DNA from 2 places in the Erwinia papayae genome. Region 2 is predicted to be linked to the other one. Evidence: predicted binding sites of a transcription regulator. Region 2 holds the regulator's gene; the other holds the start of a gene.

Region 1 (8,874 bases), 1.0 Mb from region 2:
CTCTCCGGGCAGCATCGGCAGTTCATTCAGTTTCACCGGTTCAGCCAGCAGCCCGCCATCACTGCCAATCACATACAGCGGTCGGCCGTCGCTGGCAGTCAGGTTCAGCGAACGGGCGTTACAACCATTCAGTAACCGTAACCGCAACCAGCCACGCGGCACGGCATGTACCGGATAAATCGCCCCGTTGGTCAGCATGGTTTTACCGAACCAGCCCACCGCCGCGCTCATTTCGTCAAGCTGATAGTCAATCCTACTGCCATCCTCGCTCAGCCGCTTGTCCTGCAAAATGACCGGGATATCATCCACGCCCCAAATCTTCGGCAACAGCAGCTTTTCACTCTCCTCATCTTTTACCACCACCAACCCGGCCAGTCCCTGAGCGACCTGATAGCCGGTACGACCATGTTGATGTGGATGAAACCAGCAGGTAGCCGCAGGTTGATCCGGCGTAAAACTGACACTGCGAAACTCACCGGGCGCAATCAGCGCATGAGGCCCCCCATCCACCTCGCCGGGAACAGCCAGCCCGTGCCAGTGGACGGTGGTCGCTTCCGGCAATCTGTTATGCAGATTTACCGTTACGGGTTTATGCCGCTCCAAAGCAATTGCCGGTCCCAACAGCGCACCGTTATAGCCCCAGCTGACAACCGGTTTGCCCATCCACTGGCTCTGCCCCTGCTGTGCAGTGATGTTGATTAATCCTCGCGGGTCTGCGGTTAACAGGGTGGGCACAGGCAGACTGGAACGCGTCGTTTCCGCCATCAGTGAACGGCTCCACAATGGCAGCACACTGGCCGCAGCCATCGCAGTACTTAACTTAATAAAATCAAGGCGTTGCATCGCATTTTTCCTTAAACCGGCAATCTTTCAGAAGCCGCAGCATAACCCTTCCCCCAGCGGTAAGGTCAAGCCTGGCTGATGTTTTGCCACAGCCTTTGAAGAAAATACCCCATTACAGCCATTTCCCTGGCAAAATTGTCTGAAGCCCGGCAATAACTGTGTTAACGTCTGGCTATTACAACTGGTTGAGAACAATTATGAAGAAAAGCATCAAGGCTCTGTTGTTACTGGGTCTGTTTGGCTTCTCGTCGGCAAGTTTTGCGCTTAGCGAATCGGAAGCGGAAGATCTGGCGGATCTGACCGCTGTATTTGTCTATCTGAAGAATGACTGCGGCTATCGCAATCTGCCGGACGATCAGATCCGCCGGGCGCTGCTGTTTCTCGCGCAGCAGAATCGCTGGGATTTGAGTAATTACAGCAGCTACAACATGAAATCGTTGGGCGAAGACAGTTATAAAGATCTCAGTGGTATCGCCATTCCTAACGATATGAAATGCAAATCCCTGGCCCGTGACTCCCTCAGTCTGCTCGCTTACGTTAAATAATCCCGCAACAATGCCCGTCAGGTGATAATTTGACCGTGCAACCACGGTCAGAGTTAGCTATTATACTGCCCCATTTTTCGTGGCTATTTTCCTCAGGAGAGCCTCATCATGGCTGAAAAGGACAGGTGGTATGAAACGCTTCATACCGGTTTCGGGCAGTATTTCTCTGTCGACAACGTGCTGTACCGTGAGCAAACCGACCATCAGGATCTGATCATTTTTGAAAATGCCGCGCTGGGCCGTGTTATGGCGCTGGATGGCGTGGTGCAAACTACCGAGCGCGACGAGTTTATCTATCACGAGATGATGACCCACGTCCCGCTGCTGGCGCACGGCAACCCTGAACGGGTGTTGATCATCGGCGGCGGCGACGGTGCCATGCTACGTGAAGTCAGCCGCCATAAAACGGTTAAACAGATAACGATGGTGGAAATTGACGCAGGCGTGGTGACGTTCTGTCAGCAATATCTCCCCAACCACAGCGCAGGTGCTTATCAGGATCCCCGCCTTAATCTGGTGATTGACGATGGTGTTAACTTTGTCCGCACCTGTAGCGACAAGTTTGATGTGATTATCTCTGACTGCACCGATCCTGTTGGACCGGGTGAAAGCCTCTTCACCTCGGCGTTTTATCAGGGATGCCACCGCTGCCTTAATGAAAATGGCATTTTCGTGGCGCAGAATGGCGTGTGTTTCCTGCAACAGGATGAAGCAGTTAACAGCCATCGCAAACTGAGTCACTACTTCCGCGATGTCAGTTTTTACCAGGCTGCAATCCCGACTTACTACGGCGGCATCATGACCTTTGCCTGGGCCAGCGACAATTCTTCGCTCCGCCAGCTGGATAGCGCAACATTACAGGCCCGTTATGCTGCAACCGGCCTGAGCTGCCGTTATTACAATCCGGCTATCCATACTGGCAGTTTTTCCCTGCCGCAATATCTGTTAAATGCACTGGCTGACTGACTAGGGGGTGAACAAAATTGCAAAAGCTTAAACTACATGGCTTCAACAACCTGACAAAAAGCCTGAGTTTTTGTATCTACGATATCTGTTATGCCAGTTCCGATGCGGAACGTGACGGATATATTGCGTACATTGATGAGCAATACAATGCCAACCGCCTGACGGAGATCCTCAGCGAAACCTGCTCGATCATTGGCGCAAACGTGCTGAATATTGCCCGACAGGATTATGAGCCACAGGGGGCCAGCGTTACCATTCTGGTCAGTGAAGAACCGGTTGATCCGAAAGACATCGACACCTCAGAACACCCCGGCCCGCTGCCCAACTCGGTGGTAGCGCACCTGGATAAAAGCCATATTTGTGTTCATACCTACCCGGAAAGCCATCCTGAAGGCGGCCTTTGCACCTTTCGCGCCGATATTGAAGTCTCCACCTGTGGGGTTATCTCACCGCTGAAGGCGCTGAACTACCTGATCCACCAGCTGGAATCCGACATCGTCACCATCGATTACCGGGTGCGTGGCTTTACCCGCGATGTGAACGGCGTGAAGCACTATATCGATCATCAAATCAATTCGATTCAGAATTTTATGTCGGAAGACATGAAGTCGATGTACGACATGGTGGATGTGAACGTTTATCAGGAGAACATCTTTCACACCAAGATGCTGCTTAAAGAGTTCGATCTGAAACACTATCTGTTCAACACCCGACCTGAAGAGTTGAGCCAGCAGGAACATAAAAGAATCACCGACCTGCTGTGGAAAGAGATGCGTGAAATCTATTACGGGCGCAATATCCCGTCAGTCGGGGCAAAGGCACCTTAACATGCTACCCCAGAGGGCGGTCTGCGGATCGCCCTTTTTTTGCTCTCAGGACTGAGTAAGCCGCAAGTTGAATGGTTGATCGCTCAGCTGGCTCTGTACCTCTTCTGCCAGATGGCAGTCGGTAACGATATCCGTAAGATTTTGCAGCGGCGTGGCACAAAACAGCGACCATGAGCCATATTTACTGCTGTCGGCCAGCAGCACCCGGCGACGGGCATTGACCAGCAGATCCTCTTTCAGCCCGGCTTTTTCTTCCGTCGGCGTGGTTATCCCCCTCTCCAGACTCCAGGAATTGCAGCTGACAAAGGCCACGTCAGGATAGAGATTGCGTAACAGCCTGCGACCGTGCTCGCCCACGCAGGACTGGCTGGAATCATCAATACGCCCACCGATAATCGTCACTTCAATCTGCTTGAATTCAGAAAGGAACAGCGCGATATGCAGATCGGCGGTGATCACCCGCAGCGGTAGATGCGTCAGCTGACGCGCCAGTTCCATCATCGTGGTTCCGGCATCCAGCACCACCGCATCGCCTGAACTGACCATGCTTGCCGCCGCACGGGCAATCGCCTGCTTTTCAACCAGATTGCGCTGCATTTTCTCAAGCGTGGTGGGCTGAGCAGGAATAAAACGGTTAAGCGTTACCCCGCCATGCGAACGGCTGATCACGCCTTCAAGATCGAGTTTGATTAAATCCCGCCGGATAGTGGCCGGTGACGCTTCAATGGCAGCCACCAGCTGATCGACGGTGACCAGATTATGACTTTTCAGAAAGTCCATAATCTGGTCGAGGCGACTTTGTCCCTTCATATATCCCTATGCGAGCTGCATCGCTAGCTGAATGGAAATCGCCATGCTCTCAGACTTCGCTTTACCTGTCCAGGCAATATCAAACGCCGTGCCGTGGTCGGCAGAAGTACGAATAAACGGCAGCCCGGCAGTGATATTTACCCCATCGTAGAAGCCCAGTAGCTTCAGCGGAATGTGTCCCTGATCGTGATACATCGCCACCACTATGTCGTACTGGCCTTCATAGCATTGCAGGAAAACCGTATCCGGCGGGCAGGGTCCGGTGACATTCAGCCCCTGCGCTTTCATCTTCTCAACGGACGGCCCGACGATTTTGATCTCCTCATCGCCAAACAGGCCATTTTCACCGGCATGTGGATTCACCCCGGCCACCGCAATACGCGGATTTGTATAGCCCACGCGCCTGAGGAAGGTATCTGCCATCGCGGTGACCGTTTCCACCCGCTCGCCGTTCAGTGTGTCCAGGAACTTACGCAGCGCAATGTGCGTGGTGACATGGATCACCTTCAGTCGGTCGGTGTAAAGCACCATCGCATAATCTTTGCTGTCGGTGAGTTTCGCCAGCAGTTCGGTATGGCCGGGGTAGAGATGTCCGGCGGCGTGCAGCGCCTCTTTGTTCAGTGGCGCGGTGGCGATAGCATGAACCTCGCCCGCCATCGCCAGCTCCGTGGCTCTTTTCACACAGCGGAAAGCCAGATCGCCCGCCGCAACCTGCACCACACCGGGCTTCAGCGCCTGCGGTTCGGCCAGCGGTTCGTCAATCACGTTAATGATCCCCGGCGCAAAACGGGCCTCCGCCACGCGGTTCAGCACGCGTATTTCCGCCTGGGGCGTAATGCCCATACCGAGCACCCGCCGCAGCGTACTGGCACACCCTACTACCACCGCCGTTGCACCTGACAGCTCTCCTTCCGCCAGAGATTTGATGATAATTTCCGGGCCAATACCCGCCGGATCGCCCATGGTAACCGCAATAATTTTACTCACCCGCCTTCTCCTCAATAAAACGAAAAACTTCTACCAGGGTGTTGTCATCACCAAAACCGCCAGCCTTCGTCAGCACCAGCAGGTCGTTTTTACCGTTTAGCAGTTGTCCCCAGGGAACGCAGTCCGCCACCTGGCCGGCAACGCAAAAACCGTTTGCGCCCAGCCCGCTGGCCACCGCAATCGCCACATCACCGCCGGAAAGATACAGCCCGGCAGGCTGAACCTCTGCCAGTACCGCGCGGGTCAGTCCGGCAAGAAAAGTACAAATCTGCTCGCCCAGTTGACGACGGCTCAGGCCATATTGCTGACAGAGCGCCGCGATATCATGCCGCTGGCTGGCCTGCTGGCAGGTGCGGATAACACAGTGCTGACCGCGTTGCAGCGCCGTGACCGCCTGCTGTCGCCAGAGCCCCTCATCGGTGCTGGCGCTCAAAATCTGCCGGACGCTGATATCAATCAGACACAGCGAAAAGTGCTGTTGCAGGCGGGCAATTTGTCGGCTGCCCAACTCACTCATAGAGCCGGTCACGGCCAGCGCCGCTGGCCTGACACTGACCGGCGCAGGGCGTAGAGCAGCCCTCTGCCCCTCTCCGGCCAGGTGTGCGCTCAGCGCATCGCTCAGCCCGGCCGCGCCGACCAGCAGTGGTCGCACCGCGAGTGCCGCCGCCGCCTGAACAATGTGCTGCAAATCTGACGGCTGCTCGGCATCAAGAACAATCAGCCGCTGACCGTCTGCTATCGCCGCCGCAAGATGCGCCGTCAGGTCTGGCTGGCGCACCACCTCCAGCGGCAGCAGGCCACCTTTTAACGCGCTCTGCTGCTGTAATCGTGCCAGCACGCAGGCCTCGCTGACCGGGGTTTGCGGATCGCTGGCGTATTCCGTTTCGGTCAACCGGTGACCGTCGATATAGCACACCCCCTGCCGGGTGATGCGACCCAGTTTGGGCACCGCCGGCACCACCAGCGCCGCTGGGGCTGTACTGGCCAGCAGCGCGGCCTCGACTTCCGCACCGGGATTACCGCGCAGCGTGGAGTCAATTTTCTTGAAGATCCAGCCGTTGCGCGCCAGCTCTGCCTGCCGTGCCACCGCCTGCCGGGTGCGTTGGGCCGCCTCGTCGGCAGTGCAGGCGCGGCTGTCGGTATTAATCACCCAGACATCCGCTTCCAGCCCGTCTGTCTCCGCCGATGCGTTGAACAGCACGTTAACTCGCGCACCGGCCCCCGCCATGGCGCTTCCGGCATCATTTGCCCCGGTGAAATCATCCGCCACCGCCAGTACCGGCTCTTTCCACTGCAAGGGCGTCATCGCATCTCCTGCCATTTATCACGGGAAGCCATCTCCCCTGCTGGTAATGATTATATTCAATCATAATTGATTATATGTGAGCAAATTCAAATTAATCGAAATCAATTTACCCTATAAAATTAAGCATGGACCGCAAGGCATTGCGGAGAAATGAGCAAATACAATCAATTCTGCTTCGCAGGCAGATAAAGGTATGGCAAATGAATATCAACAGCACCGTAATCAGTGGCTATCAGACTCTTCATGACATTGGCTGGCTGTTGCAGGATGTACAACACGTCCTGCTGGTGACAGATAAAAACATCGTCGGCATCCCGGCAGTAAGGGCGCTGACTGACCAGCTGAGCGACAGGGTTGCCACGCTGAGCCGGGTTGATACGGTGCCTCCGGAACCGAGCCAGCATGATGTGGCGGCGATCGTCAGTGCATTGGATACGCAGGGTATCGATCTGGTGATCGGCGTGGGTGGCGGCAGCGTACTGGACGTGGCCAAACTGCTGTCGGTGCTCTGCGTGGAGAACCCGCCGACGCTGGATGCCTTGCTGGAGGGCGAGAAACCCCAGCGCCGAACCGCTTCGCTGCTTATTCCCACCACCGCAGGAACCGGCTCTGAAGCCACACCCAATGCCATTCTCGCCATCCCTGAAAAGGAAACCAAGGTAGGGATTATCTCGCCGGTGATGTTGCCTGACTATGTGGTGCTGGCACCGGAGCTGACCACCAGTATGCCCGCCCATATTGCCTCTTCTACCGGTATTGATGCGTTGTGCCATCTGATTGAGTGCTTCACCGCCACCGTCGCCAATCCGGTCAGCGATAACTATGCGCTGATGGGGCTGCAAAAGCTGTTTAACAGTCTGGAAAAAACGGTAGCGGAACCGGGTAATCTGGCGGCCAGGCTGGATATGCTGTGGGCATCGTATTACGGCGGTGCCGCTATTGCCCATGCCGGAACGCATCTGGTGCACGCCATGTCCTATCCGCTTGGCGGCAAATATCACATTCCACACGGCGTGGCGAATGCCATCCTGCTGGCACCCTGTATGCGGTTTGTGCGTCCGGCGGCGGTCAGCAAATTTGCCCAGGCTTATCAGCTGCTGCCAGAGGCCGATCTCAGCCTGAGTGAAGAACAGCAGTCCCACGCGCTGGTGGATTATTTCACCGCACTGGTTAAACGCCTGCACCTTCCGGCCAGCCTGGACGAACTGGGTATCGGCGCGGACCACCTTCCCGGCCTGGTTGATGCCGCACTTGGCGTCCAGCGCCTGATGAAAAACGTACCCGCCCCGGTCAGCGCCGACGATGTTCGCGAAGTCTATCTGACGCTGTTTCCGGCGCTACACGCTTAACGATTACGAGGACACTATGAGTAAAAAAATATCCGGCGTACTGACCGCCATCGTGACCCCTTTTACCGCCGAAGGCGACTACCACGACGCCGCCATGCGTAAGCAGATTCAGCGCCAGCTGGCGGCGGGTAACGGTATTTTCTGCGGCGGCACCAACGGTGAGTTCTTTGTGCTGAACAGTGAAGAAAAGCTGGCCGTCGCCAGAACCTGCGTCGAGGAAGTTGCGGGTCGCGCCCCGGTTGTTGCACACATCGGTGAGATTTCCACCCGTGAAACACTTCGTCTCGGTAAGCAGGTGGCCGCCACCGGGGTGGACGCGGTTTCTGCTATCACGCCGTGGTTTGTGCCGCTCAGTCAGCAGGAACTGATCGCCCATTACCATGAGGTCGCCGATGCGCTGACCGTGCCGCTGTTTCTCTACAACATTCCGGCGCGTACCGGCAACACGCTGCAACCTGAGACGGTGCGTGAACTGGCCGCCCACCCCAATATCGTCGGCATTAAGGACAGCGCGGGCAGTTATGACAGCCTGAGCGGGTTCCTCCGCGCCGCCGAAGGCCTCGACAACTTTGACGTGCTGAACGGTCCGGATTCACTGATTCATCAGGGATTTGTGGACGGCTGCTCCGCCTGTATTTCCGGGCTGGCTAACGTTGCACCCAACGAGATCAACGCCATCTGGGCGCGGTTCCACGCGGGTGATATCGACGGTTCGCGCCGGGCGCAGGAAAACGTCACCGGTCTGAGAACCGATCTCTACAGCGTCGGCTTCTCGCCCGCAGCGGTGAAAAAAGCGGTGGCGCTGATGGGCCATGAGGTGGGTGAAAGCCGCTATGCCGTGCGCTTCAGCACGGAGCAGGAGCAGCGCATCCGCCAGATCGTTAATCAATACACTCACTAATTGGTGGTGGCGCTGTCTGGCGCCATCACGGGATACGTAAAATGAAAGTGATTTGTACCTCTCCTTCATTCGCCAGATACGACAGCCAGCCAATCGAAGCCTTACAACAACAGGGGTTCGAGCTGGTGATGCTGCCTGCCGACGCCCCGCTGAGCGCACTGGAGCCGCATCTGACCGATACCGTGGCGATGATTGTCGCCTTCACCGAGGTGAATGCCGCGTTACTGGCGAAGGCTCCCCGGCTGGCCATCGTCTGCAAACACGGTGTGGGGGTTGATAACATCGATCTGACGGCCTGCAAATCCCGTGGAATTTATGTCACCAACGTGCCGGATGCGAA
Region 2 (8,874 bases):
ACACCTCAATCGGCACCTGCTGACTTGCAGCAACGGCCAGCGGGCTGGAACCGATATTACCGATTTGCACATCGCCAGATGCCAGCGCCCTGACCACGCCAGAACCGCTGTCGAACTTGCGCCAGTCCACTTTCGCACCACTCTCTTTAGCAAAGGTATTATCAGCCTGGGCGACCTTTGCTGGCTCCGCTGACGTCTGATAAGCAATGGTGATATCCACCGCTTTGCTACTGGAGGAGGAAGCAAGAAGTAAAAGCATTACAGCGATGGAAGAATGGCTGAATTTACCCGCCATAACACAGCTCCGGTTGTCTTTATCTGAGGATTAATCTCCTCTTTGTAACCGGGAACTATTTTGGCAATAAAGTAATTAAAAATTATCTTTTATATTTTTATCTGCTTAGAAGAAAAGTACCTGACTTTAGCTGAAAAACAGAAAACCACCGCCAGACGGTGGTTTGTATCCTGCTGACAATGGTTAATGCCAGATCAGTAGCACGCAGACGGCGGTCAGAATGCCCATGGAGAGATTAAAAATTTTCCAGGCACGACGACTGGCAAGAATTCGTCCAATCAGCGTTCCGAAACTCAGCCAGATTACACCGGACAGAAGGTTAACGAGCATCATCGCAAAACTGATCGCCACCACCGAATCCCGCCAGGCATCGCCCGACAGGCTGAAGCTGGCTACCGCTCCCAACGCCATAAGCCAGGCTTTGGGATTAATGAGCTGGAGCAACCCGCCCTGCCAAAATGGCACGGGGCGCTTTGGAGGCTCACCGGTTTGCAGTTTTTCATATTTCGCGCTGGCAATTTTCCATGCCAGCCAGAGAAGATAGAGACTTCCGGCAATTTTCAGAAACAGATGAAGGGCAGGATAAAGCAGGATCAATCCACCAATGCCGGAGGCTGCAATAAGCAGCATGACCTGCATACCGGTCATAATCCCTGCCAGCAACCACAGCGAACGCAGGAAGCCAAAATTGGCACCAGAGGCGGTAAGTAACATATTATTGGGGCCAGGGGTTATTGCAGCCACCCAGAGAAAGCCCAGCATCGATAAAAATAAACTCAGTTCCATATGAATCGGGTGCTCCTCACCGCTGACCAGAATCGAACCTGATGAAGCTAACAACGTGACAGGGATCAGACAAGCATTTTGAAGATCAATTTTAATCCACAGCCCTCTGATTTTCAGCCCATAACAGGGTTCAGTAACCCACACCTGCAAACCATGCTGCCCCGGTTAATACGCCGTCGTATGTATCTGCAACCGCACTGGCAACGCCTGACGCTTCCTGACAGCGATTTTGTTGACCTCGCGTGGAGTGAAAATCCGGCACATGCCAGACATAAGCCCCGGGTGGTGCTGTTCCATGGCCTTGAAGGCAGTGTCAGCAGTCCCTATGCGCATGGCCTGCTGCATGCCTGCCAGCAACGAGGATGGCTGGGGGTAGTGATGCATTTTCGCGGTTGTAGCGGCGAGCCGAACCGGCTGCACCGGATTTACCATTCAGGCGAGACCAGCGATGCCTCCTTTTTTCTGCAATGGCTTCGGGAGCAATGGGGGACGGTGCCAACCGCCGCCGTAGGCTTTTCACTGGGTGGCAATATGCTTAGCTTTCTGATGGGAGAGCAGGGGAACGCCTGTCTGTTGGATGCCGGCGTGGTGGTTTCTGCTCCGCTGATGCTGGAGCCATGCAGTCTGCGGCTGGAGCATGGATTTTCCCGCGTCTATCAGCGCTATTTGCTGAATTTGCTCAAAAAAAATGCCGAACGTAAACTGATTGCCTGGCCTGGCACACTCCCTGTGGATATGTCACAACTGAAAGCGTTGAAGACGCTGCGAAGTTTTGACGATGCCATCACCGCCAGAGCACACGGCTTCAGGGATGCAGGCGATTACTATCGCCGCTGTAGCGCCATGCCATTGTTGCCTGCTGTGTGTAAACCTTTACTGATTATTCATGCGCAAGACGATCCTTTTATGAGTGAAGAGATCATCCCTGATCCAGAGAGGCTGCCAGCCTGCGTCGAGTATCAATTGACCCGTTATGGTGGTCATGTGGGATTTGTCAGCGGAACCCCGCTCAAACCGCAAATGTGGCTGGAACAACGCATTCCGCAATGGCTTTCAACCTGGCTGGACAATTAATATGATTATTCCCTGGCAAGAACTGGAAACAGAAACGCTTAATAACCTGATTGAATCCTTTGTGCTGCGTGAAGGGACCGATTACGGTGAACACGAACGTTCTCTGGCGCAGAAAGTCGAGGACGTTCGTCGACAGCTCAGTCATGGGGAAGCCGTACTGGTGTGGTCAGAGCTGTATGAAACAGTGAATATCATGCGTCGGGATCAATTCAGTCAAATTTAAAATCTCCGATCGGACAGCACAATACATTTTCAATAAAACCCCCAAAAATAATTAATTTACCCAAAAAAAATCCGTTAATAAACCTATTAACACCCCATTACCCCTGTAATTTTAATAAAAAATATGCATACTATTTCCTTTATCTACAGGTGAACCATAGATATTTGATTACAATAAGCATCAAAAAATTAAAACTTTAAATAAAAAATCAACAACAACTAAAAATAAAAGACAGAAAAACCACAGGATTATTGTTTAAGTAAAAACCAATACCTTTATCAAAAACAAGGAACTACACACATGAATATCAAAACAATAATTATATTCTCTTGCATTCTTGCAGGTTGTCATTCTGCATCACACGGACGTCAGAATGCGTTGAATCAATCTGAAATTGGTTCAGGAGAAAAAACATTAAAAGAAAAAAAATTATTGATCAGACCAGGTCTGTTTTTCCATTATCTAATTATTCACAAGACATCAACAAATGGATTCCATCTAATTCACCAGATTATAATCGTCCGGTAATAAGCATTGAATCACAACAACACCATTTTACTGAATTAAAGAAAAAATATTTTGGTACCGGGCTGAGCGATCGTTCCCCGTGGAATGAAACTTACACCCGGACACTACCGATTGAAGCACAGCTTATTATTCATAAGGATATTGAAAAATGGTTATCCGGCACAGCGGAGTCATACGGCCTGAACTTTAAAAAACTGCCTTTAAGCAGCAAGAATGCAATCAGAATAAATGCCAATGTTACTGTTCCCGATAATACTGCAGGACGTGCTATTACAGTCAGAGAAACACTGATCAGAATCCTGCCCACTATCGACCCGATCTTTAATGACCCCAGGCTGGCCGGCGAAGGGTATCCTTTTGATAACCTGCAAATGTCAGCCATACGTGCCGGAACCCCGCTGTATATTCTGACATCCAGTCAGGATAAAGCCTGGAAATTTATTTTCTCTCCAACTGTTATGGGATGGGTAAAAAGTGATGATATTGCCAACGTTGATGATACATTTGTCTCCAGTTGGGTTGCATCAGCACAACAACAGCTTGGCGCGTTTATAAAAGAGCCCGTTTCTGTCACTTATGGTAACAGATTTTATTTTACCGCCCGTCCCGGAACAATTTTGCCAATGCGCAAAGAATCAGGGAGTGTCCTTGTCGCCATTCCGGTAAAACAAACTGATGGCAGCGCACAGATAAAATGGCTTCCCAGCCAAAAAGAAGATGTCGTCACCATGCCGTTAATCATGACACCCAACCATATCGCTAACCTGATTAATTCAATGCAGGGCAAACCTTACGGCTGGGGGAATTTTAATTTTCATAATGACTGTTCCGCCGAACTTCGTAGCCTGATGATGCCATTTGGCCTTTTTTTGCCCAGGAATTCAGCCGCACAGGCAAAGTTCGGCAAAATGGTGGATCTGAGTCATCAGGATGTGAATTCACGGATAAGTTATCTGGCTGAACACGGAAAACCGTTTACCACATTGATACATGTGGACGGGCATATAATGCTGTATATCGGTAATACCTCTCTTAACGGAAAAGTTGTCCCAATGACCTATCAAAATATTTGGGGATTGCATACGCAAAAAGTGGAAGGCAGAAGTATTATTGGTAGTTCCGTATTTTTCCCTCTGCTGGCAACCTACCCGGAAAATACCAATCTTTTGTCTCCGGCAGCCAAACCCCTGTTCAGCCTGAGCTTCATTGAATAATCTCTCTCACCCGCTTCGGATTGAAGGGAAGATGACACAAAGCAACAAAACGTGATAACAATGGCGGGTCCATATGCACAAGGAACCCGTTTATGTCTGCTAAACATCCGGTGATCGCCGTGACCGGCTCCAGCGGAGCCGGAACTACCACCACCAGTCGCGCCTTCCGCAAGATATTTCAGCAGTTGAACCTGCATGCTGCTGAAGTAGAAGGAGACAGCTTTCACCGGTATACCCGACCAGAAATGGATATGGCTATTCGTAAGGCACGGGACCTGGGTCGTCATATCAGTTATTTTGGGCCTGAAGCCAATGACTTTGCGCTACTGGAACAGACCTTCAGACAATATGGCGAAAGCGGAAACGGCCAGTCACGCAAATATCTGCATACCTACGATGAAGCCGTGCCCTGGAATCAGGTTCCCGGCACCTTCACGCCCTGGCAGCCGTTGCCGGAACCTACCGATGTGCTGTTTTATGAAGGGCTGCACGGCGGCGTGGTGCCGATTGTTAACCTTGAATGGATACAGAAACTGGTACGCGATACCAGTGAACGTGGTCATTCCCGCGAAGCGGTGATGGATTCTGTCGTGCGCTCAATGGAAGATTACATTAATTTTATCACCCCACAATTCTCCCGCACTCACCTCAACTTTCAGCGGGTGCCAACCGTTGATACCTCAAATCCGTTTGCTGCCCGCTCCATTCCGTCGCTGGACGAAAGCTTTGTGGTTATTCATTTTCAGGCGCTGGAAGATATCGATTTCCCTTATCTGCTGACCATGCTTCAGGGCTCGTTTATTTCCCGCATCAATACCCTGGTGGTGCCTGGCGGTAAAATGGGGCTGGCATGGAGCTGATCATGGTGCCGTTAGTCAAACGATTGATGGAAGGCAAAAAAATAGAGTAGCGCCCTGCATTGACAGGGCGACATTGCGCTTAGCGCGCAACCACCTCGTAACTGTGGGTAATGGTGACACCCTTACCCAGCATCAGAGCCACGGAGCAGTATTTTTCAGCCGAAAGATCGACTGCCCGTGAGACAGCTTTATCACTTAGCTCATCACCGGTAACGATAAAGTGCAGATTAATATGGGTAAGCAATCGGGGAGCCTCTTCCCGCCGCTCTGACGTGAGCTTCACTTCGCAATCTTTTACGTCATGGCGGCCTTTTTGCAAAATTGACACCACGTCAATAGCGCTGCATCCACCTGCCGCCATCAGTACCATCTCCATCGGGCTGGGCGCTTTATCTCCGGAGTTGCCATCCATCAGTATCTGATGCCCTGAAGAGGATTCGCCTAAAAAGGTCAGCCCTTCCACCCACTTGACTCGTGCCTGCATGTCAATGCTCCTAATTCATTCAATTAACTCCAGATTACGCTTAAGCCATAAAAACGGCAATCCGACAAACTTCCCACTATGCTGAATAAAGAGAACAGAAGACACTGGTGCAAAGCTATGCTACAAAAAGACTGTAAAATTTTCGTCAGTACTCTACAAATCATGACGAAACGGAATGACATAACGAGCCAGGCTTTGAGCTAAGGCCAGAAAAAATTTCCTGACAGGGTAACGCTTCAGTATTTCATCGCCTGACAGGGAATTCTGCCCCTGAATTTAAGGCACGATAACAACAGAGGATAACAGCGAATGGTTCTCGGCAAACCGCAAACAGACCCGACACTTGAATGGTTCCTGTCACATTGCCATATTCATAAGTATCCATCCAAAAGCACGCTGATTCATCAGGGTGAAAAAGCGGAAACGCTCTACTACATTGTCAAAGGCGCGGTAGCGGTGCTTATCAAGGATGAAGAAGGCAAGGAGATGATCCTCTCTTATCTTAATCAGGGTGATTTTATTGGCGAACTTGGCCTGTTCGAAGAAGGTCAGGAACGTAGTGCGTGGGTTCGGGCAAAAACCGCCTGTGAAGTTGCTGAAATTTCGTATAAAAAATTCCGTCAGCTGATTCAGGTTAATCCGGAAATTCTGATGCGCCTTTCTTCGCAAATGGCGCGCCGCCTGCAAGTAACATCAGAGAAAGTAGGTAATTTAGCGTTTCTTGATGTCACCGGCCGCATCGCCCAGACACTGCTTAATCTGGCCAAACAGCCAGATGCCATGACTCACCCGGACGGTATGCAGATTAAGATTACCCGTCAGGAGATCGGTCAGATCGTTGGCTGCTCACGTGAAACAGTGGGCCGTATCCTGAAAATGTTGGAAGATCAGAATCTGATTTCAGCGCATGGGAAAACCATCGTGGTTTATGGCACACGCTAAACGACTCTGCTCCACGGCGTAACAGTTTTGTTGCGCCTTTTATCGGTAGGGAGCCATGTGGCGTAGAATCATTTATCACCCCGAAGTTAATTACGCATTACGCCAGACAATGGTGCTCTGTCTGCCCGTCGCTGTCGGATGGCTGACGGGCTACCTGCAAAACGGATTACTCTTCTCTCTGGTTCCTGCCTGCTGCAACATTGCTGGCCTGGATACTCCCCACAAACGTTTTTTCAAACGTCTGACCGTTGGCGGCAGCCTCTTTGCCTTTAGTAGCTTTCTTATCCAGTATCTCGGCGAACAGCAGATTCCCCTGCCCGCCATCCTGTTTGTGATGGCCATGTTGCTGGGTGTCACCGGAGAAATCAGTCCACTGCACGGCCGGTTGTTACCCGGTTCGTTGATTGCCGCTATTTTCACTCTCAGTCTTGCCGGCAGAATGCCCATCTGGCAGCCCCCTGTGCTCTATATACTGGGCACCGTCTGGTATGGTGTTTTCAACTGGTTCTGGTTCTGGCTGTGGAAAGAGCAGCCGATGCGGGAAACATTGAGCCTGATGTATCGTGAGCTGGCTGATTATTGCGAGGCAAAATATTCTTTGCTGACAAAGCTAACCGATCCGGAAAAGGCCCTGCCGCCACTGCTTACCCGCCAGCAAAAAGCGGTGGATTTGATCACCACCTGCTATCAGCAGATGCATATGCTAGCCGCCAATAATCACAATCATCATAAACGGCTGACCCGCGCCTTTCAGGTAGCGCTGGATTTACAGGAGCACATTTCCGTCAGCCTGCACCAGCCGACAGAGGTGCAAAAACTGGTAGAACAAAGCCACGCTGAAGCAGTGATCCGCTGGAATGCCCGAACGATTGCCGCCCGGCTACGCAGGCTGGCAGACGACATTCTTTATCATCGGTTACCTGAACGCTTTACTATGGATAAGCAGTTGCAGGCACTGGCAAAAATTGCCCGTCAGCATCCGGATAATCCGGTCGGCAACTTCTGTTATTACCATTTCAGCCGTATTGCGCGCGTGCTGCGTACTCAGCGCCCTCTTTATCAGCGCGACCTGATGGCGGACCGTCAGCGCAGGTTGCCACTGCTGCCCGCGATAAAAAGCTATCTCTCACTGAAGTCTTCGGCGCTGCGTACCGCCGCCCGTTTCGCGGTGATGCTGAGTTTTGCCAGTTCGCTGGCGCTGTTTTTTGATTTGCCTAAACCGTACTGGATACTGATGACGGTGATGTTTGTCAGTCAGAATGGCTACAGTGCCACCAGGGTGAGAATTCAGCACCGGGCGCTTGGCACCTTTGCCGGGCTGGTCATCGCTGCCATTACCCTGCGGCTGCATGCCCCGGAATCTCTGGTGCTGTTGACCATGCTGGCAATCACCCTGATCAGCTATTTGTTTATCCGTAAATTTTATGGCTGGGCTATGGTTGGGTTTACGGTCACGGCGGTATATTCCCTGCAACTCCTGTCGCTGAATGGCGCAGATTTTTTACTACCACGCCTGATGGACACGCTGATGGGATGCCTGATTGCCTTTGGCGGCATGGTCTGGCTGTGGCCACAGTGGCAAAGTGGCCTGTTGCGGCAGAATGCCCATGATGCGCTGGGCGCTTACCAGGATGCGCTGCAAATGCTGCTGGGTAGCGAGGAGCAACCAGAGAAGCTGGCATACCAACGGATTAAAGTTAATCAGGCCCATAATGCGCTGTTTAACTCTCTCAACCAGGCAATGCAGGAACCGGGATTCAATACCCGTTATCTTGCCGATATGAAATTATGGGTTACGCACAGCCAGTTCATCGTTGAGCATATTAATGCCATGACTATTCTCGCCAGGGAACATACCATGTTGACGCCATCGTTGGCGGAAGGCTATTTACAGCGATGTGAAATCGCCCTACAGCGCTGTCAACAACGACTGGAATATGATGGCCCTGGCCAGGAAACCGACATCATGGAAGCGAAAACTGAACGCCCACAGGGGGCGGTGACTATTCTGGAAAGGCATGTTCAGCGAATTCTGGGACATCTTAACGTGCTGCACACTATCTCATCACTGGCGTGGGCTAATCGCCCACATCATGGTCGCTGGCTGTCACGGCGTTTAAGAAAAACGGCCTGATTACGCAGGCCGTTTTGAAGGGGGAGCTTTAAGCAGACAACTGTTTTGTAACCGCCGCCGCAAAACGCGCCATTCCCTCTTCGATATCTGCCGGTTCAATCACCAGCGAGGGGGCAAAACGGATAACATCGGTCCCGGCATTGAGGATCATCACGCCTTCTGCGGCAGCGGCATTGAGAATATCACGCGCCTTACCGGCATATTGCGGTTTCAAAGCAGCACCAATCAGCAGCCCTTTCCCCCGGATCTCACTGAACACATCCAGACTGGCATCGATTGCCTTCAACGCATTCACAAACATCTGGCGGCGAATTTCCACGCCGTTCAGTACTTC

Evidence for each region. The regulator CRP, encoded in region 2, controls carbon source genes, mostly activating them, when cyclic AMP is high. The targets are predictions, from matches to a motif close to ATGTGANNNNNNTCACAT.
Region 1: a site for CRP is predicted at 6,359-6,376, ahead of AC3RPL_RS16810 (iron-containing alcohol dehydrogenase). Genes of this name have one in related genera too.

What each region holds. Positions count from the first base shown of each region.
Region 1 covers NZ_JBZCHT010000013.1:135,881-144,754, forward strand. The annotation lists gene cueO (multicopper oxidase CueO) at 1-843, opposite strand, end outside; gene AC3RPL_RS16780 (YacC family pilotin-like protein) at 1,041-1,388, shown strand; gene speE (polyamine aminopropyltransferase) at 1,497-2,354, shown strand; gene speD (adenosylmethionine decarboxylase) at 2,372-3,181, shown strand; gene AC3RPL_RS16795 (DeoR/GlpR family DNA-binding transcription regulator) at 3,227-3,991, opposite strand; gene AC3RPL_RS16800 (D-threonate 4-phosphate dehydrogenase) at 3,998-4,978, opposite strand; gene dtnK (D-threonate kinase) at 4,971-6,284, opposite strand; gene AC3RPL_RS16810 (iron-containing alcohol dehydrogenase) at 6,485-7,633, shown strand; gene AC3RPL_RS16815 (dihydrodipicolinate synthase family protein) at 7,650-8,534, shown strand; gene AC3RPL_RS16820 (phosphoglycerate dehydrogenase) at 8,576-8,874, shown strand, end outside.
Region 2 covers NZ_JBZCHT010000013.1:1,149,082-1,157,955, reverse strand. The annotation lists gene tauA (taurine ABC transporter substrate-binding protein) at 1-295, opposite strand, end outside; gene AC3RPL_RS21370 (LysE family translocator) at 479-1,081, opposite strand; gene AC3RPL_RS21365 (hydrolase) at 1,160-2,155, shown strand; gene AC3RPL_RS21360 (YheU family protein) at 2,157-2,378, shown strand; gene AC3RPL_RS21355 (SH3 domain-containing protein) at 2,792-4,120, shown strand; partial or broken gene AC3RPL_RS21350 (phosphoribulokinase) at 4,213-5,030, shown strand; gene AC3RPL_RS21345 (OsmC family protein) at 5,060-5,464, opposite strand; gene crp (cAMP-activated global transcriptional regulator CRP) at 5,774-6,406, shown strand; gene AC3RPL_RS21335 (YccS/YhfK family putative transporter) at 6,462-8,540, shown strand; gene argD (bifunctional acetylornithine/succinyldiaminopimelate transaminase) at 8,569-8,874, opposite strand, start outside.